Regions from separate parts of the Frigoribacterium sp. UYMn621 genome, predicted to be linked through region 1. Evidence: predicted binding sites of a transcription regulator. Region 1 holds the regulator's gene; the other holds the start of a gene.
The links. The regulator HrcA, encoded in region 1, represses chaperone genes, less so after heat shock. The targets are predictions, from matches to a motif close to TTNGCACTCGNNNNNNNCGAGTGCNAA.
Positions count from the first base shown of each region.

Region 2: the regulator HrcA is predicted to act here: its motif matches at 1,308-1,334, upstream of groES (co-chaperone GroES).

Region 1 covers NZ_JBEPTM010000007.1:92,789-98,819, reverse strand. Annotated here, with positions in the region: gene ABIB54_RS12725 (acyl-CoA dehydrogenase) at 1-1,384, shown strand, start outside; gene ABIB54_RS12720 (DUF1990 domain-containing protein) at 1,477-2,145, shown strand; gene hemW (radical SAM family heme chaperone HemW) at 2,145-3,383, shown strand; gene ABIB54_RS12710 (DUF4870 domain-containing protein) at 3,386-3,754, opposite strand; gene ABIB54_RS12705 (DUF4870 domain-containing protein) at 3,812-4,180, opposite strand; gene hrcA (heat-inducible transcriptional repressor HrcA) at 4,422-5,444, shown strand; gene dnaJ (molecular chaperone DnaJ) at 5,463-6,031, shown strand, end outside.
Region 2 covers NZ_JBEPTM010000002.1:201,956-207,986, forward strand. Annotated here, with positions in the region: gene rarD (EamA family transporter RarD) at 1-848, opposite strand, end outside; gene groES (co-chaperone GroES) at 926-1,222, opposite strand; gene ABIB54_RS04980 (THUMP-like domain-containing protein) at 1,359-2,558, shown strand; gene ABIB54_RS04985 (hypothetical protein) at 2,648-3,100, opposite strand; gene tsaD (tRNA (adenosine(37)-N6)-threonylcarbamoyltransferase complex transferase subunit TsaD) at 3,200-4,252, opposite strand; gene rimI (ribosomal protein S18-alanine N-acetyltransferase) at 4,249-4,740, opposite strand; gene tsaB (tRNA (adenosine(37)-N6)-threonylcarbamoyltransferase complex dimerization subunit type 1 TsaB) at 4,741-5,373, opposite strand; gene tsaE (tRNA (adenosine(37)-N6)-threonylcarbamoyltransferase complex ATPase subunit type 1 TsaE) at 5,373-5,852, opposite strand; gene alr (alanine racemase) at 5,836-6,031, opposite strand, start outside.

The DNA.
Region 1 (6,031 bases):
CCTGCACTACGGAGACGACGCGCAGAAGAACACCTACCTGCCCAAGATGATCAGCGGTGAGTGGACCGGCACGATGAACCTCACCGAACCGCAGGCGGGGTCGGATGTCGGGGCGCTCACCACCCGCGCCGTTCCCAACGGCGACGGCACTTACGCCATCACGGGACAGAAGATCTACATCACCTACGGCGAGCACGACCTCTCCGAGCAGATCGTGCACCTCGTGCTCGCGCGTACCCCGGGCGCCCCGGCCGGCACTCGCGGCATCTCCTGCTTCATCGTGCCCAAGTTCCACGTGCACGAGGACGGTTCGCTCGGCGAGCACAACGGCGTCAGCTGCCTCTCGATCGAGCACAAGCTCGGCATCCACGGCGCCCCGACCTGCGTGCTCTCCTACGAGAATGCGACGGGATACCTCATCGGTGAAGAGAACCTCGGCATGCGCATCATGTTCGTCATGATGAACAGCGCCCGGCTTTCCGTCGGCACTCAGGGCCTGTCCATCGGGGAGCGCGCCTACCAGGGTTCGCTCGCCTACGCGCAGGACCGCACCCAGGGCAAGGCGATCGGAGCCACCGTCGATTCTCCGATCATTGACTTCCCCGACGTGCGCCGCATGCTGATGACCCAGAAGGCGTATCTCTCGGCCCTGCGCCGTCTCGTACTGTTCAACGCGGTGCAGATCGACCTCAGCACCCACTCCACCGACGAGGCGGCCCGGGTGCGGGCCTCCGAGATCGTTGGCCTGCTCACTCCGATCAGCAAGTCCTTTGGCACCGACCTCGGTGTTGAGCTCACCTCGCTCGCCCTTCAGGTCTTCGGCGGCATGGGTTACATCGAGGAGACCGGCGCGGCCCAGCACTTCCGCGACGTACGCATCACCCCGATCTACGAAGGCACCAACGGCATCCAGGCCGCGGACCTCGTCGGCCGCAAGCTCGCGGTGCGGAGCGGGGCATCCTTCCTCGAATTCATCGCGACCATGCGCGAGATCGACGCAGAACTCTCCGATGCCGGGGACGCCTTCGAGACGATCCGGGTGCAGCTTCGCACCCAGCTCGACTCCCTCGAGGCGGCGACCGGATGGATGCTGCGCACTGGCCAGTCGGACCCGAACGCCGTGCTCGCCGGCTCGTCCCCGTACCTGCGCATGTGGGGACTCACCGTCGGTGGCTGGCTGATGGCGCGCTCGGCTCTCGCCGGTGAGGCGACCGGCGACGAGGACCTCGCCGACACCCAGCTGGTGCTCGCTCGCTTCTATGCCGAGCAGCTGCTTCCGCAGGCAGCGGGACTCTTCGGTGCGGCCACCGGGGGAGCACGGGACCTGTTCGCCCTGGATGCCGACCAGCTCGCCGGGCGAGTCCGAAGCGGCTCGATCGGCTAGACGACCGTCCTCCCGGGGCATGTCGACGGGCGTGGCGCCGGTAGAATTGCGCCATGCCCGCTTCAGCCGCCTCGACGATCCGGTTGCGTTAGATGCCTGCGAAGTTGCCGCTCTGGGAGCGGCCCGTCACCTACGCGAGCGTCGGAGCGACCCAGTCGGCTGACCTGCTCACCAAGTCACCCTCGGGCTACCGGCCGTTCCGGCAGCGCATGAGAATCGGCCATGGTGACGCGCGCTGGGACTACGCCTGGACCGAGGTGATGTCCTGGGGCATCCAGCGCACGAGCGGATTCCGTGTCGACGTGGCGGATGTTCCGGCCGCGGTCAGCGACCAGACCTACGTACCCGTGGCCTTCGACGAGGCCGGTGCGCCGGTGGCGGACACGGTGCTCGGGGACGAGGTGGTGTTCGGTCCCGACGGCGCCCCGTTCATCGTGCCTGGCGACTCTGTGGTGCTCGAGATCCCCTTCGGGCCGTTCCAGGTGACCGCCCCGGCGCGGGTGGTCTACGTCGTGAACGAAGTGAATCGGCGGGGTTTCGCGTACGGCACACTCCCGGGGCATCCCGAGAGCGGCGAGGAGTCGTTCATCGTGGAGCAGACGGAGGACGGATCGGTCTGGCTGGAGATCAGCGCGTTCTCGCGGCCGGCCAATGCGTTCTGGTGGCTGGTCTACCCGGTGCTCCGCTTCTCGCAGGCCTACTACACCCGGCGATACTTCGAATCACTCTCCGGCACGCTCTCGCCGACCACCGGGGCCTGATGCCGAGCGCGCTTCCGCTCGCCGATCCGGCGCCGTCAGACGGCGCGCTGCCCAAATCCGTCACCGTGGGTGCCGCCGAACGCAACTTCGGGGTGTATCTCCACGTGCCGTTCTGCCGGGTGCGCTGCGGGTACTGCGACTTCAACACGTACACCTCCGACGAACTTCGCGGGGCCAAGCGCACGGACTATGCCGGCCAGGCGATCGCCGAGGTGGCTCTCGCCCGGGGCATCCTCGATCGAGCGGAGCTGCCGAGCAGGAAGGCATCCACCGTCTTCTTCGGCGGGGGCACGCCAACCATGTTGCCGGTCGCCGATCTCACCGCGATGCTCGCCGCGGTCGCCGGGACCTGGGGATTGGCGCACGGCGCGGAGGTCACGACCGAGGCGAACCCCGATTCGGTGGATGCCGCCTACCTCCGATCCCTCGCCGACGCGGGTTTCACGCGCGTGTCTTTCGGCATGCAGTCGGCCGTGCCGCACGTGCTCGCGACGCTCGAGCGCACCCACGACCCCGATCGGGTGCCTCTCGTGGTGCAGTGGGCCCGCGACGCCGGACTGGAGGTGAGCCTCGATCTCATCTACGGCACTCCGGGGGAGTCCCTCGACGATTGGCGAGTGTCGCTCGAGCACGCCATCGCCCAACAACCGGACCATCTCTCCGCCTATTCGCTCATCGTGGAAGATGGCACGAAGCTCGCGCGGCAGATCCGACGCGGCGACGTGGCGCAGCCCGACGAGGATCTGCAGGCGGACATGTACGAGCTGGCGGACGAGCTGCTCGGTTCCGCCGGCTACGGCTGGTACGAGGTCAGCAACTGGGCGCGTGAGTCGCCGGGAGACTTCGCCGAGCACCGGTCGCGGCATAACCTCGCCTACTGGCAGGGTCATGACTGGTGGGGGATCGGTCCCGGGGCGCACAGCCATGTCGGCGGAGTGCGCTGGTGGAATGTGAAGCATCCCGCGGCCTATGCCGACAGGATCGGCGCCGGTCTGTCTCCCGGTGCCGGGCGAGAGACCCTCGATGACGAGACGCGGCGGGTGGAGAGTGTGCTCCTCGGCACGCGGATTCGAGAGGGACTGGTCATCGCCGAGCTCCCGGCGAGTGCGCGCACCGCCGTTGCCGGGCTTATCGGCGACGGTCTCGTCGACGGGGCATCCGCCGTCCGTGGCTCGCTCGTGTTGACCCTGCGCGGACGCCTGCTCGCCGATGCCGTGGTGCGACGGCTGCTCGAGTAGCCCTAGGCCGAGATGAACTTCACGGCAACGGGGTAGGTGTACCACTCACCCCGGTTGGCGGCGACCGCGGCGATGATGCTGAACACGATGTCGAGCACGGCGACGGCCAGGATGATGATCGCGCCGACGAACAGCCACAGGGTGAACAGTCCGACGACGTAGCCGAGAAGAACGGTGAGTTGGAAGTTGAGCGCTGTGCGGGTGTGTTCGCGCACGAACGGACCGCGGTCGCGCAGGACCAGATAACCGATCAGTGCCGGCAGGAAGTGGAAGAAGATCCCGCCGAGGTGAACGAGCATCGCCCAGAGTTTCTCGTCGCTCGGGCTGAATGGCGTCGGCGTCTGGTAGGGGTTCGGCGTGGTTTCTGACATGCGCCCATTAAACACACAAGCCCGGCCGCGCGCGGCCGGGCTTGTGGCGAAAGAGGACTACTTGATGAGGCGGATCGCGAAGGGGTAACGGTACGCGATGCCGTCCTTGGCCTTCAGGAAGCCCATGATCGAGAAGATGATCGAGACGATCGCCGCGGCGAGAGTGATCAGGAATCCGATGACGATGACGCTCAGGATCGATCCGACGATGTACGCGGCCACCATCGTGATCTGGAAGTTCAGGGCCTCTTTGCCTTCACTGTTGGTGAAACGACCACGGTCCTTGAAGACGAGCCAGATGATCAGCGAGGGCAGGAAGCCGATGATTCCCCCGAGGTGTGCGAACGACGCCCACTGGCGGTCCTCGGCCTCGGTGAGGGGCGCGGCCGGTTGCGGTGCAGCCGGCGTGGAGATGGGGTCGGTCATGTGCAGAGCCTTTCGGTGAGCGGATCGATCCTGCGAGCTGGCAAGGAAAGACTTCGGGCGGTGTCTCGCTCGGCCCTCTGTTGAGGGCACTGCACGAGCACATGCATAAGGTAGCGCCCTCCTCGGCATGCATGCAATGCCTTCGTCTGGGTGGGTCACGGTACAATTGGCAGTCTGAACACAGGAGTGCCAAGTGTGGGCAGGGTGACGCAGCGGTGACGGAGAGAGCGGGGTGGTGAGCATGGTGTCGGAGCGAGGCCTGGACGTGCTACGCGTCATCGTGCAGGACTACGTCGCGTCGCGCGAGCCGGTGGGATCCAAGTCGATCGTGGATCGCCACTCCTTCGGAGTGTCGGCAGCCACCATCCGCAACGACATGGCGCTGTTGGAGGAGGAAGAGCTCATCGCGGCGCCGCACACCTCGTCCGGGCGCATCCCCACCGACAAGGGTTACCGCGTCTTCGTGAACCAGCTCGCCGACCTGCGACCGCTCAGCCCGGCGCAGCGCACCGCGATCGAGACCTTCCTCGGATCATCCGCAGATCTCGACCAGGTGCTCGGACGCACGGTGCGGTTGCTGTCGCAGCTCACCAACCAGGTCGCGCTCGTGCAGTATCCCTCGCTGTCGCGCTCACGCATCCGTCACGTCGAGCTCGTGCGCCTCGCCTCGTCTCGCGTCATGACCGTGCTGATCACGGACACCGGCCGGGTGGAGCAGCGCCTGCTCGACGTCTCGGACGAGTTGGAGGAGGGCTTCCTCTCCCAACTCGGATCCCGGCTGAATGCCAGTCTGGGCGGCCTCGGGCTTGCGGAGGCCGCCGAGAAGCTGGCCCAGCTGCCCGAGCAGTTTTCGCCGGCGGAAGCCCCGGCCGTCGGCCGCATCGCCTCCGCACTCATCGAGCAGGTCCTCGCCAACCGTCATGATCGGCTGGTCATGGCCGGAACCGCGAACCTGGTGCGCACCGAGGAAGACTTCAGCGGCAGCATCTACCCTGTTCTCGAGGCGATCGAGGAGCAGGTGACGCTGCTGCGGCTGTTCGGCGAGATGGAACCGGACCAGAACGGCTTCTCGGTGTCGATCGGCAAGGAGAATGCCTCCTTCGGCCTGGGGGAGACCTCGGTGCTGACCACCGGTTACGCGACCTCCGGTGGGGAAGTGTCACGCCTCGGCGTGATCGGCCCCACCCGCATGGACTATTCGAACAACATCGCGGCCGTGAGAGCTGTCGCCCGCTACCTGTCCCGCCTGCTCGGCGAGGACTGAAGACCAAAGGGAATTTGATTGGCTGACCACTACGAAGTACTCGGTGTCGACCGCAGCGCGACGACCGATGAGATCAAGAAGGCGTACCGTCGCCTCGCGCGGGAACTGCATCCCGACGTGAACCCGGGGGCAGATGCCTCGGAGCAGTTCAAGCTCGTCACGCACGCCTACGACGTGCTCTCCGACTCGCAGCAGCGCCAGCAGTACGACCTCGGCCCCCAGACCGGCTTCGGCGGGCAGGGTGGGCAGGGCTTCGGCGGCTTCGGCGACATCTTCGAGTCGTTCTTCGGCGGCGGGCAGACCCGCGGGCCACGCTCGCGCCGCGAACGCGGACAGGACGCCCTCGTGCGAGTGGAGGTCGACCTCGAAGAGATCATCTTCGGCACGACCCGCGATATCGAGGTGGACACCGCCGTGCTCTGCGAGACCTGCGACGGCTCGTGCTGCGCGCCGGGGACCACCCCGGTCACGTGCGACATCTGTCACGGCAGCGGGCAGATCCAGCGCACCGTGCGCAGCCTGCTTGGCAATGTGATGACATCGAGCCCGTGCGGCACCTGCCGCGGCTACGGCACCGTGATCCCCAA
Region 2 (6,031 bases), on a different contig from region 1:
GCGAATCCGATCCAGCGCGCCGGCGGCATGTCCTCCCCCAGCACGAAAGCTCCCACCACGAACTGGAGCACCGGCGCGAGGTATTGGGTGAGCCCCAGGTAGACGAGAGGCAGTCGTCGCGCGGCGGCCGCGAAGAGCAGGAGCGGAACCGCGGTGACGACCCCGGCGCTCACCAGGAGAACCGTGTGGGCGAGGCTCACGGTGCCGAAGGTGAGGCCGGCGCTGGTGCCGACGACCGCCAGCTGCACGATCGCGACCGGGGCGAGCCAGGCCGTTTCGAGCGTGAGGCCGCTCACGGCATCCACCGCTGGGCCCACGCGCTTCTTGATGAGCCCGTACAGACCGAAGGAGAAGGCGAGCACGAGGGAGATCCACGGCAATGCGCCGTAGTTGAATGCGAGCACCACGACCGCAACGAGGCTCGTGCCCACGGCGATCCACTGCGCGATCCGCAGCTTCTCACGCAGGAAGATCACCCCGAGGAGAACAGTGACGATGGGATTGATGAAGTAGCCGAGGGATGCCTCGATCACCTTGCCATCGAGCGTCGCGAAGACGTAGACCTGCCAGTTGACGAAGATGAAGACCGCGGCGAGACCCATCGTGAAGACGATGCGAGGCTGGCGAAGGATCGCGACGAGCGCCGGCCATTTGCGCGTGACGGTGATGATGATCGCGCAGAACACGAGGGAGAAGAGGATGCGCAGGGCGACGATCTCGAACGCGCCGGAGGGCTGGAGCAGCAGGAAGTAGAGCGGCAGGATGCCCCAGAGCGCGTAGGCAGCGACGGCCATCGCCACGCCGGATCGTTCCGTGGACTGTTCGGGGGATCGCGAGCTGGGCATCATGGGGATGTTACGGCACAAAAGAGAAGGGGCCCACTTCCGAGATGATCGGAAATGGGCCCCTCCACGAAGAAGTGGTCCTAGTGCGTGACGACCGCGAGCACGTCGCGAGCCGACAGCACGAGCAGGTCTTCCCCGCCGTACTTGACCTCGGTTCCACCGTACTTGGAGTAGATGACCTTGTCGCCGACGGCGATGTCGAGGGGGATGCGGTTGCCGTTGTCGTCGATGCGACCCGGTCCGACAGCGACGACCTCGCCCTCCTGGGGCTTCTCCTTCGCGGTGTCCGGGATGACGAGACCGGACGCAGTGGTCTGCTCGGCTTCGACCTGCTTGATGACAATGCGATCTTCGAGCGGCTTGATGGAGACTGCCACGGTTGACCTCTTTCTTGGAAGTACTTCGAAATCTGGAGGGTTAGCACCCTCCTGAGGAGAGTGCCAGATGTAGCTTAGCCGCGCGTTAGCACTCCTGCAAGGTGAGTGCCAATCCACGGCTTGGTACGGTGGGTCGATGGATTCCTCAGAGCTCGTCGAACTGCTCTCCGGCGACGGCCTGAGGCTCCTGGATTCGCTGCCAGAATGGCAGTCGAACTCGGATGTGCTGAAGACGGTGAACGACCTCCGCCGCGCCGGTCACTCCCCCGGCCTCGTCGCAGCGGTGCTCAGCCAGTCGAAGCTACGCGCAAAGGCAAAGGCCAAGTTCGGGCCCTTCGCCGGGCGGATGCTCTTCACCGAGGCCGGGCTCGAGCAGTCGACCCGGCTGCGCGTAGCCGCCCTTCATGCGGGTCGGTTCCAGGCCGCAGGACTCCTGCGCATCGCCGACCTGGGCAGCGGGATCGGGGGCGACGCGCTCGCTCTCGCCTCGCTGGATCTCGAAGTGACCGCCGTCGAACTCGACGAGGTGACCGCGGCGATCGCGGCCTACAACCTCGCGCTCTGGCCGAATGCCACCGTCGAGCACGCCGACGTCACCACCTTCGATCTCGAGGGCTTCGACGGGGTCTACCTCGACCCCGCCCGACGCACCGCCGGCCACCAGAACACCTCGCGCCTCTCGGACCCGGCCGACTATTCGCCGACGCTCGATTTCGCCTTCGGTATCGCCGACCGACTGCCCACCGGAATCAAACTCGGACCCGGGATCGACCGCGACCTCATCCCGGCGGAGGCCGAGGCGCAGTGGGTGTCCGTTGATCGCGACGTGGTCGAGCTCGGGCTCTGGTTCGGCAGCCTCGCGCGCCCGGGCATCCGCCGCTCCGCGCTCGTGATCGGGGAGCACGGCACCGCGGAGCTCGCCTCCACCGGCGACAGCACGGATGTCGAGACCGGCACGCTCGGCAGCTACCTGTACGAGCCCGACGGGGCGGTCATCCGCTCCCGACTGATCGGCGATCTGGGCCGGCGCATCGGGGCGACGATGCTGAGCGACGGCATCGCCTACCTCACCTCTGACACCGCCATCGAGACGCCTTTTGCCGCGTGCTTCCGTGTGGTCGAGACCTTTGCGCTCGACGAACGTCGGCTGAAGAAGGAGCTGGCGGCACGGGGCATCGGTTCGCTCGAGATCAAGAAGCGCGGAGTGGATGTCGATCCCGCGGCTTTCCGGCGCAAGCTCTCGCTCCACGGCCCGCGGTCCGCGACGCTGGTGCTCACCCGCGTCGCGGGTCGACACACCGCACTCCTGTGCGAGCGAGTCACCTTCCGCTCCTGAGCCGTCGGGCTGCCGGCACCGGGGAGGGAAAGCGACGAAGGGCCCGTCTCCCGGAGGAGACGGGCCCTCATCGGTCGAAACCGAGGCGACTAGTAGTTGTTCGAGTTGAACGCGCCGTTGGCTCCGCCGATGGCGAAGAGGGCGATCCAGCCGATCAGGGCGATGATCGCAATGACCAGGCCGGCGATTCCGGTGATGATCGCGGTCATCCAGAATCCCTTGGCCTGCACACCTTCGCGTTTGCGACCGAGGATTCCGAGCACCAGCGCGGCGCCGGGGATGAAGAGCTGCAGCACCGATCCGACGATCGGGATGAAAACGACCCAGAAACCGAGAAGGCCGACGATTCCCGCGATCATTCCGATGAGGCTGAGGGTCTTCTTGGGGCCGACGACACCCGTAGCGGCATAGGCGGGAGGGGCAGTCGTGTAGCCGTCCCCGGCCGGAGGAGCCGGCGGCATCACCGGAGGCGCGACGGGCGGAGTCACGGGCGAGGCTGGCGGCGGTACCGGCGGCACGGCACCGTTGTCGGGGTCAGTCATGGTTGCTCCTTTGAGAACGTTGTCGGTGTCAGGCGATTCACAGCATTTCACCGCAGTGGTGGCATGTCAAACAGCACGCCGGTGACCCCGGTGCTCGAGTCAGGCTTGGATGACCGTGACCGGCAGGGTGGAGTCGGCCCCGAACGACAGGGCGGACGGTCCGTGGCCGGCCTCGATCAGCCTCGCCGCAATGGCCGCGATCATCGCTCCGTTATCGGTGCAGAGGGCCAGCGGGGGGATCCGCAGCTCGATTCCCGCAGCCGCGCAGCGCTCCGCCGCGACCTCCCGCACCCGGGCATTGGCGACGACTCCGCCGCCGAGCAGCAACCGCGGTACGCCGAGGTCCCGGCATGCCGCGACCGCCTTCGTGAGCAGCACATCGGTGACCGCCTCTCGGAAGCTCGCCGCGACATCCGCCACCGGCACCTCTTCGCCCGCGTCACGCTTCTGCTCGACCCAGCGCGCCACGGCGGTCTTGAGCCCCGAGAAGGAGAAGTCGTAGCGATGCTTCGCCATGTCTTTGGGTTGACTGAGCCCGCGCGGGAAACGGATCGCCTTGGGGTCACCGCCCACCGCAACCCGGTCGATCTGCGGGCCACCGGGATAGGGCAGCCCGAGCAGACGAGCCACCTTGTCGAACGCCTCGCCGGCGGCATCGTCGATCGTCTCACCGAGCAGTTCGACATCGGAGATCAGGTCGCGCACGTGCAACAACGACGTGTGACCGCCCGACACCAGCAGGGCGATGGTCGGAAGTTCGATGTCGGTGCCGTCGTCTCTCAGAACATCGGCACCCACATGCCCAACGAGGTGGTTGATGGCGTAGAGCGGCTTGTCGAGGGCGACGGCGAGCGCCTTTGCCGCCCCGACACCCACCATGAGGGCACCGGAGAGGCCCGGTCCGCTGGTAACGGCGATGGCATCGAGCTCGGCGAGCGTCACTCGGGCCTCGGCGAGCGCCGCCGTCAGGGCCGGAGTGAGCGCCTCGAGGTGGGCACGGGCGGCGATCTCGGGCACGACTCCCCCGTAGCGGGCGTGCTCGTCCATCGAGGAGGCGATCACGTTGGCGAGCAGGGTCGTGCCGCGGACGATGCCGATCCCGGTCTCATCACAGCTCGTCTCGATGCCCAGCACGAGAGGGCCGCCGGTCACTGCCCTACCGCCGGTCGGGTGACGGGCTCTGGCACGTCGAGCCGCATCACGATCGCATCCACGCCATCCGGCTGGTAGTAGCCCACCCGCACCGCGATCTCCTCGAATCCGAGACTGTCGTAGAGGCGTTTGGGACCGGGATTGTCTGCGCGCACCTCGAGGAACACTTCTTTCGCGCCGCGCTTGCGTGCCTCGCCGATCAGCGCGTTCATCAGCGCTCGACCGAGCCCTCCCCGGCGCGCGGTCTCTGCCACCGCTATGGTCTGGATGTCCCCCTCGAGGGCCCCACGGGGGGCGAACAGCCCGGCGTAACCGTCGAGCTCCCCCGGGAATCCCAGCCTGTCGGCCACGAGGTAATAGCACTGCGGATTGCGCAGATCGCTGAGCATCGCGTCACTCGACCAGGCGTCGGTGCCGAACGTGCCGGTCTCGAGCTCCATGATGCGGGCGAGGTCTTCCGTCGTGGCGACCCGCAGTTGCCAGCTCACTCAGCTCACCCGCTTCGGACCGGCCGAGACCGTGGCATCCGGCGCCCGCAGGTAGAGCGCCTCAGCACCGGCGAAGGCACGCTTGTGCAGGAACAGGCCCTCGGCGAGCAGGCCGGCGGATGCCGCGGAGACCTCGGCCGCATCGATCCGCTCGTAGTCCTCATAGTCCTCCACCGCCAGGGACAGCTCGTCGGGGCGGCACAGTCCCGGACTCTGCGCGCGCACCGGGAGTCCCACCGAATCGACGCCGGAGTATGCGGAGAAGTAGACCTCGCGTCGACGGGCGTCCGTGACGACGAGAAGCGGGCCCGTATTGCCCGCCGCGAAGTGACCCCAGGCGACCGCATCGTGGCTCACCACCCGCACGAGCGGACGGGACGCCCCGAAGGCGAAAGCCTGGGCGGCGGCGATCCCCACCCGCAGGCCGGTGAACGGACCGGGTCCCATGCCGGCGGTGACTCCGGAGAGCTGGTCGATCGCAATGCCGGACCGCTCGATCGCGAACAGGATCGCTTCGCCGATCACTTCGGCATGGCGCCGGGTGTCGGACTCGTTGACTTCCGAGAGGATGCCCCGGTCCCGGTCGACCACGGCGACACTCGTGCCGGCGGAGGTGTCGATGGCGAGCAGCATCAGTCCAGCCTAAGGTCGCGCCAGCGCGCACCGTGGCCGGTGATGGTGACGATCCGCGGCTCCACCGGTTCGTCCCCGTCCGCGACCCCGGCACCCGCGCCGGTCGGCCGGCGGATGTCGATCTCGATCCAGTGTTCGGCGACGCCGTCCAGCATCCCGGCCGCCCATTCGACCACCACGATCGACGCCGACCAGTCGATGTCGAGATCATCGAGCTCGGCCGCGCTTCCGAGCCGGTAGGCGTCCACGTGCACGAGGGGGGCGCCTTCGACGAGCCGCCGATGCGTGCGAGCGAGCACGAAGGTGGGACTCGTCACCGATCCCCGCACACCGAGCTGTTCGCCGAGACCGCGGGTGAAGGTGGTCTTCCCCGCCCCCAATTCGCCGTTGAGCGCAACCAGGTCGCCGGCCTTCAGCTCGAGCGCGAGACGGGCCCCGAGCTCGGCCATGTGTTGCGGGGTATCAATCTCTAGCTGCATAGGTCCACTCGATCCGGCCGCCGAGGCGCGTGACGATCTCATAGTTGATGGTGTCGGCGGCTCGTGCCCAGTCGTCCACGGACGGCACCCCGATCCCGGGATCCCCGAACAGCACCGCGCGGTCGCCCACCGCGACCTCGTCGTCGCCCACGTCCACCACGAACTGGTCCATCGCGACG